Regions from separate parts of the Shewanella amazonensis SB2B genome, predicted to be linked through region 2. Evidence: predicted binding sites of a transcription regulator. Region 2 holds the regulator's gene; the other holds the start of a gene.

Region 1 (3,388 bases), 1.7 Mb from region 2:
GCATCCCGCATAAAGTTGCGGGCCTGATAATTGCGGATCCCATGCCAGCCTTCTGTTTGCTGTGGCCTGGCGGCCAGATCTCGGATGCTGAATTCATCAGGCTCCGATTTCATTAACCAGTAGTTCATTGCACTTCCACTTTATTGCAAGAGTTGCCAGTGTAAGGCCAACTTGGCGCGCTGCAAAGGGCGGCAGCAATTCCCCGAATACAACGCGGGCAATCTTTCCACGCCTCGACTAGCTGTCTCATGCTCCGGCTGATGACGTTGCTATACTTGATTCTGAGTTTATTCAGAGGCTGCCCATATCGCCAAGACACACGTTATGCTGCCAAGACGACTGCTATCAAGTCCAATGCACTTGTTCAGGCCAATGTGGCTGGTGTTGATCCTGTCACTTGCCGGATTTGGCGTTGCCAACGGGGTAAACGCCACGGTCGTCAGGCTCACATCACTTAACTGGCCACCTTATTCGGGGCAAGGCCTGCCATCCGAAGGTGCTGCTGTGGCTGTGGCAAAGGCCGCTTTTGCCGCTATGGGTTATCAACTTGAGGTGGACTTTTATCCGTGGAGTCGGGCGGTGAAACTGGCCCACCAAAGCAATACACCCTACGTTGGGTATTTCCCCGAATACTACTTCGACACAGTGCAATTTGTGTTTTCCCATCCCATGGGCATGAGTCCATTGGGACTGCTTGAGCACAAGAGCCGTCCCATCAGTTGGGTGTCGGTTAAGGATCTTCGCAACTACCGGCTGGGGGTTGTACAGGATTATGTGAATACCGAAGAACTGGACAGGGCCATCGCCGATGACCTTCAGCCAGCTGAGCAGGTGACATCAGATGAGTTCAACATCAAAAAGGTCGCGGCGGGTCGTATTGATGCGGCCGTGATAGATGTTTACGTCATGCGCTATTTGCTTAAACAGAGCAGGCTACAGGGTGTGGCCGATAAAGTGCAAATTAACAGCCAGTTATTGGCAAACAAGAACCTTTATATTGCCTTTAAGAATACGCCGGAAGGTCATCGCTGGCAGGCCATTTTCAATGAAGGCCTGCAGCGAATTGATGCGGCAGAAATCATGGCAGATCACTTGCCGGAGTAAGAAACTCTTCACGCACGAGTAACGACTGTGCGTCCAATCGGGGTCAGGCTGAGCAGAGCCAATTTAAGGTGCTGTATGCCGAATGGAATGCCGATAATGGTGATAAAGCAGGCCAGTGCGTGGCCAATGTGACCAATGGCAAGCCAGATCCCAAACAGCAAAAACCATATAACGTTGCCCACCATGCCAAGGGGGCCTGTCCCCAAATCTTCCAGGCCGGTAAGCTCGCGGCGGGAGACATGGTCCTGTCCAAAGGGCCAAAACGCCATTTCACCAATTACGAAACAGGCTCGTCCGAAGGGAATGCCGATAATACTGATAAAGCACAGCACACCAGCAAGCCACCAGGCCAGCCCCATGACAAAGCCACCAAGTACAAACCACGCGATATTAAATATAAGCCTGAGCAGGGCCATATGTTCTCCTGTAAACGATGCGTCCATCTTCGATTGGTAAAAACTAAGCAAAATCAAGGCCATCTATTTATTTTTTTGAATATCAATGACATATTGATGTTTCTTGCTGCGGAGTTAGTGTGTTTCACCATACCGGTTGGTATAAATGACCAGCTGTAAGCTGAAACCCGGCTCAAGTCGCGTTAGACTTGGCATCTCTTGGTCACCCTTTCCCTCTCTGAGAAGCGCTTACCCATGCCCAGTCCCAGCCCAGTAGATCCCTTTTCCTTTTTTGGCCACAGTTTGTGGATTAAACGGGACGATTTATTGCCTGAACCCTTCAGTGGCAATAAGGGGCGTAAATTTGCCAGTTTGCTGGCTGACAGCTTTGATGGCGTGCAAACCCTGATTGGCTATGGTTCGCCCCAGTCCAATTCGCTTTATTCGCTGGCGGCGTTGGCGAGCAGGCGTGGCTGGCAACTGGAGTTCTATGTGGACCACATCGCCGCAAGCATCTATCGGGGGGAAGAGGGCAATTATGGCGGCGCGCTGGCACTTGGCGCCACGGTAATCACAGTACCAGAGCCAAATATCTCGCCCCGTGAATACATCGAGTCAATTCGCTTAAAGCAGATGGACGCTGACGCGTGTCTCTATGTGCCGGAAGGTGGACGATGCGCCCTCGCGCGCAGGGGTGTGCATACGCTTGGTCGCGAAATTGCGGATTGGGCAGCCGCCCGTGGCGTGGCTCATCTGAACGTGTTTCTGCCGTCCGGCACAGGCACCACGGCACTTTACCTCAGTGAGTATTTCCATCAGCAGCATTGTGATATCAGGGTGGTGACTTGCCCTGTGGTGGGGGATGGCGATTATCTTTTTGACCAGTTTGCTGAATTAAGTGCCGACAGTCACATTTACCCCGAGGTGGTTGGAGACGCCCATCATTACGCCAAACTCAAGCGTGATGAGCTGGAGATTTGGCTGGCTATGCGGCGCCAGGGGCTGGAATTTGAGTTGTTGTACGATCCTTGCGGGCTGCTGGTATTGAAGTCACTGCTGGATGCCAATGCAGAGGGAAACTGGCTGTACCTGCATCAGGGTGGGCTTAGGGGGAATGTGTCCATGTTGCCCCGCTATCGGCGCAAGTTTGCACAGTTATTCGAACGAGATGTCGCCTGAGCGGAAAGCACCTGTGAAATTGTGCTCTCTGCGCAGGCGTTGGGAGTATCGCTTGGGAAAGTGAGAGGAAAAGGGAAATTCCCAGCGAAATGTTACTTATTGCTGCTCAGCAGCCACTTCATGAATCTAAGCGCTTCGGTACGCTTCGAGAAGGTCCGCCTGTTCTTACCGTGCTTGTCGGTAAAGGCGATTGAGCTTTTATTGAGGGAGATGGAATCTACCGGAAATGCCACGCTGATTTCATGGCCATCTAATTTGTATGACATAAGCCACACTCCTTATTTCTTTGTCGCCATTTAAGGGCGAAATTAATCTAACTATAAAATATCCTTAGCAAAAATATGCAAAAGACGGTTGTGAGGACCACCGAGACTAGCGTATTGATGCCAGGTTTGCAAGTTAGCCGCCCCGATGAAGTCAATCTAAACCGTCTGACACGGGCGATTCAGTGCATTTGAACAGAGTAAGATGACGCTGGGATGACACAGAAAAGAAACTTACGCCCTCAGCGTTAATTACCGCAGTATTTGGCGGCAACAATCAATTCTGCCCCTCTAAAACCTTGGATGACAACACTGTGAAAATATTGTGCCGGTGATAATATCCAGAGGTTACCCGAGTGATGGAATCGTACTATGAAACGGATTTATCAGGTTTTTATCCTGTTTTGTTTTGCATTGTTCAGCAGTTTGAGCATGGCCAATTCGTCC
Region 2 (3,388 bases):
CCTGTGCTACCCATTTTTTCACGGGCCAGCAGGCTTTCGAATATCTCTTGAGACGAGAGGGAGGGATTCTGGGCAGCAGCGAGATCGCTAATCAGCTCCAGCACCTTTTTCTTGCTGCCCGGAGTGGCACAGCTAGTGCACTCCGGCGCCAGGATGGTACTTAGTTCCATCGTTAATGTTTGGTCAGTTTCTCTTTGTGTTTAATAACCTGACGGTCCAATTTATCAATTAGGGCGTCAATGGCGGCGTACATGTCTTCATGTTCTGAAGTGGCGAATACCTCGCCACCGTTGAGGTGAAGCTTGGCTTCTGCGATTTGCTGCAATTTCTGAACATTGAGAACAACGTGGACATTATTGATCTGTTCGAAATGACGTTCAAGCTTGGAGAACTTGCTCTCTACGTAGTTACGCAGTGAATCAGTGATTTCGATATGATGCCCAGTCAGATTGATTTGCATAGACACTTTCCTCCAAAGACCTTGGGTGGGTTATAAACTCTTACGTTGGTTTGACGGTGGGATCAACATCGCCTCTCGGTATTTGGCGATGGTGCGTCTAGCAACGTTGATTCCTTGTTCTGCCAGAAGTTCCGCCATTTTGCTGTCGCTCAATGGTTTCTTCTGATTTTCTGCTGCCACCAGTTTCTTGATAAAGGCGCGGATGGCAGTAGATGAGCATTCTCCGCCATCTTCGGTCCCGACGTGGCTGGAGAAAAAATACTTGAGTTCAAAGATACCCCTTGGGGTATGCATGTATTTTTGGGTAGTGACCCGTGAGATGGTGGATTCGTGCATCTCTACCGCTTCGGCGATATCGTTGAGCACCATGGGTTTCATGGCTTCTTCACCATACTCAAAAAAGCCCTGCTGGAACTGCACTATGCAATTGGCGACTTTCAGCAGGGTGTCGTTGCGGCTCTCCAGGCTCTTGATAAACCACTTGGCCTCTTGCAAATGCCCGCGGATAAACTGGCTGTCAGCCTGGTTGCGACTGGTGCGCGCCATGGCGGCATATTGCTGGTTCACACTCAGTTTAGGCATACAATCGGGATTAAGCTCTACAACCCAACGGCCATTTTTTTTACTGACCGAGACATCCGGAATAACATACTCGTCCTTGGTGCTGGTCACCGACTCACCGGGACGGGGATTCAGCCCCTGAATAAGGACGATTGCGTCTCTGAGTTCTTCTTCCTTGAGGCGTGTTTTTCGCATCAGGGTGCGGAAGTCGCGGTTGGCAATCAAGTCCAAATGGTCACGGATAAGCAGCTTGGCGTTGTCCAGGTGGGGGGTATCCGCCGGAAACTGCCCAAGTTGAATGAGCAGGCACTCTGCCAAATCACGGGCAGCCACCCCGATTGGGTCGAAGTGTTGAATGCGTTTGAGCACGGCCTCAACTTCGTCAAGCTCCACTTCGTCATCGCCCACGGCCTCGAGAATTTCCTCCAGGCTTTGGGTCAAGTAACCTTTGTCATCGATGGCATCTATGATGGCAGTGGCAATGGCCAGATCGGTATCGGAAAAAGGGGTGAGATTTTTTTGCCATTCGAGATGTTCGTAGAGGCCTTCGCTGGTTTCGCCCTGAAACGGCATATCATCTTCGCCACGGATCCCGGGGCCAGACACGGGGGCAGCCGTAAAGACTTCATCCCAGGTGGTATCCATCGGGAGCTCGTCCGGCATGGACTGCTGATTGATGGCGTCTGAGGTTTCCAGCGAGGCACTGTCCGTGGTGTCGTTTGAGACGGACTCCTGGCTGAACTGGTCATCAAATTCTTTATCGCCGCCGTCGGCATCAAACTGATCGCTGCCCAGTTCGTCGTCCAGCTCCAACAGTGGGTTGGCGTCGAGGGCTTGCTGAATTTCCTGTTGCAGTTCAAGCGAAGAGAGTTGAAGCAGACGAATGGCCTGCTGCAACTGTGGCGTCATTGTGAGTTGTTGTCCCAGTTTTAGCTGGAGCGACGCTTTCATTGTACTGCGAATCCTTCACTAAATTATTCAGGTAGAAAGCTTTTCTATCAGGTTATCCGGTGATTTACCACCCTGATTATCCGGATATGAGAAGGGGGCTTTGTTAATTAACTATAGCCTGAATTGCTCACCCAAGTACACTGCACGCACCTGCTGATTGTCGAGGATTTCGGCAGGAGTGCCTTCGGCAATCAAATCGCCATGGCTGACGATATAGGCTTTTTCGCACACATCGAGGGTTTCTCTCACGTTGTGGTCGGTGATAAGCACACCAAGGCCACGATTCTTCAATTGCTCGATGATCTTTTTGATGTCGATAACGGAAATGGGGTCTACCCCGGCAAAAGGTTCATCCAACAGGATAAATCTGGGGTTTGCGGCGAGCGCCCGGGCTATCTCGACCCGGCGACGTTCGCCACCTGAGAGTGACATGCCCAGATTGTCACGAATGTGGGTGATGTGAAACTCTTCCAGCAGTTGCTCCAAGGCCTCTTCACGCTCATCGGTGTTCAGCTCTTTACGCATCTGCAACACGGCCATGATGTTGTCGCGCACCGACAGCTTGCGAAAGATGCTGGCTTCCTGTGGCAGATAGCCAATGCCCTTGCGTGCCCGCAGATGCATGGGATCCAGCGTCAGGTCATCATCATTGATGTGTATGCTGCCCTTGTCACTCTGTACCAGACCCACCACCATATAAAAGGTGGTGGTTTTACCGGCACCATTGGGGCCCAACAAGCCGACCACCTGGCCGGTATTGACGGTGAGGCTGACGTTTTTGACAACCTGGCGGTTTTTGTAACTCTTGGCGAGGTTACTGGCCTTCAGGGTCAGTTGGGTCATTGCTGCTTCTCTTGCTGGGGTTGCTCTGTCTTAACTTTATCCTGCAGATCCTGCTGGTAATTTTCGGGCTTGATGATGGTGATAACCCGGTCGTCTTTTTTACCGCTGCTTTGGGACGTGAGCTGCTGCTTTTCGATATCGTAAACGATGGAGTCGGCGCTCACCTGGCTGCCATCCTGCTCGACCTTGGCGTTGCCTTTGAGGCTCATTACACGGCTGTCGATGTTGTAGCTGATTTCCGTAGCACTGGCATGCACTGTGCGGCCATCTTCCACCTGCTGACTGTAAGTGGCAGGGTTACCCTTGGCGAGCAGAATGCGTTTACCGCTTTTCTCGTCGGTGAAAGAGCTCAGTTCACCCGCCTTAAGCACCAGGCTGCCCTGGGTCAGGGTCACCGGGCCTTCGTATACAATGCGCTTGTTTTTCAGATCGGCATAACTGTTGGCTGCGGCAATTTTGACTTCCTGGCTCAAATCAAACTTGGTGTTGGCCAAAGCCACAGCGCTGCAGGTGCAAAGCAGCACCAGAATGAGCGACTTATTTAGGTTCATAGGTTCCCTTAATCTTGCTTAA

Evidence for each region. The regulator sigma-54, encoded in region 2, starts transcription at its own class of promoters, with help from an activator protein. The targets are predictions, from matches to a motif close to GTTGGCACGNNNNTNGNNT.
Region 1: a site for sigma-54 is predicted at 1,566-1,584, ahead of SAMA_RS08210 (YccF domain-containing protein). Genes of this name have one in related genera too.

Annotation. Positions count from the first base shown of each region.
Region 1 covers NC_008700.1:1,917,340-1,920,727, forward strand. Annotated here, with positions in the region: gene SAMA_RS08200 (EVE domain-containing protein) at 1-128, opposite strand, end outside; gene SAMA_RS08205 (substrate-binding periplasmic protein) at 355-1,104, shown strand; gene SAMA_RS08210 (YccF domain-containing protein) at 1,113-1,520, opposite strand; gene SAMA_RS08215 (pyridoxal-phosphate dependent enzyme) at 1,755-2,678, shown strand; gene SAMA_RS19510 (hypothetical protein) at 2,771-2,944, opposite strand; gene SAMA_RS08220 (mechanosensitive ion channel family protein) at 3,314-3,388, shown strand, end outside.
Region 2 covers NC_008700.1:3,662,091-3,665,478, reverse strand. Annotated here, with positions in the region: gene ptsN (PTS IIA-like nitrogen regulatory protein PtsN) at 1-170, opposite strand, end outside; gene hpf (ribosome hibernation promoting factor) at 173-460, opposite strand; gene SAMA_RS16110 (RNA polymerase factor sigma-54) at 491-1,972, opposite strand; gene lptB (LPS export ABC transporter ATP-binding protein) at 2,084-2,815, opposite strand; gene lptA (lipopolysaccharide transport periplasmic protein LptA) at 2,812-3,366, opposite strand; gene lptC (LPS export ABC transporter periplasmic protein LptC) at 3,353-3,388, opposite strand, start outside.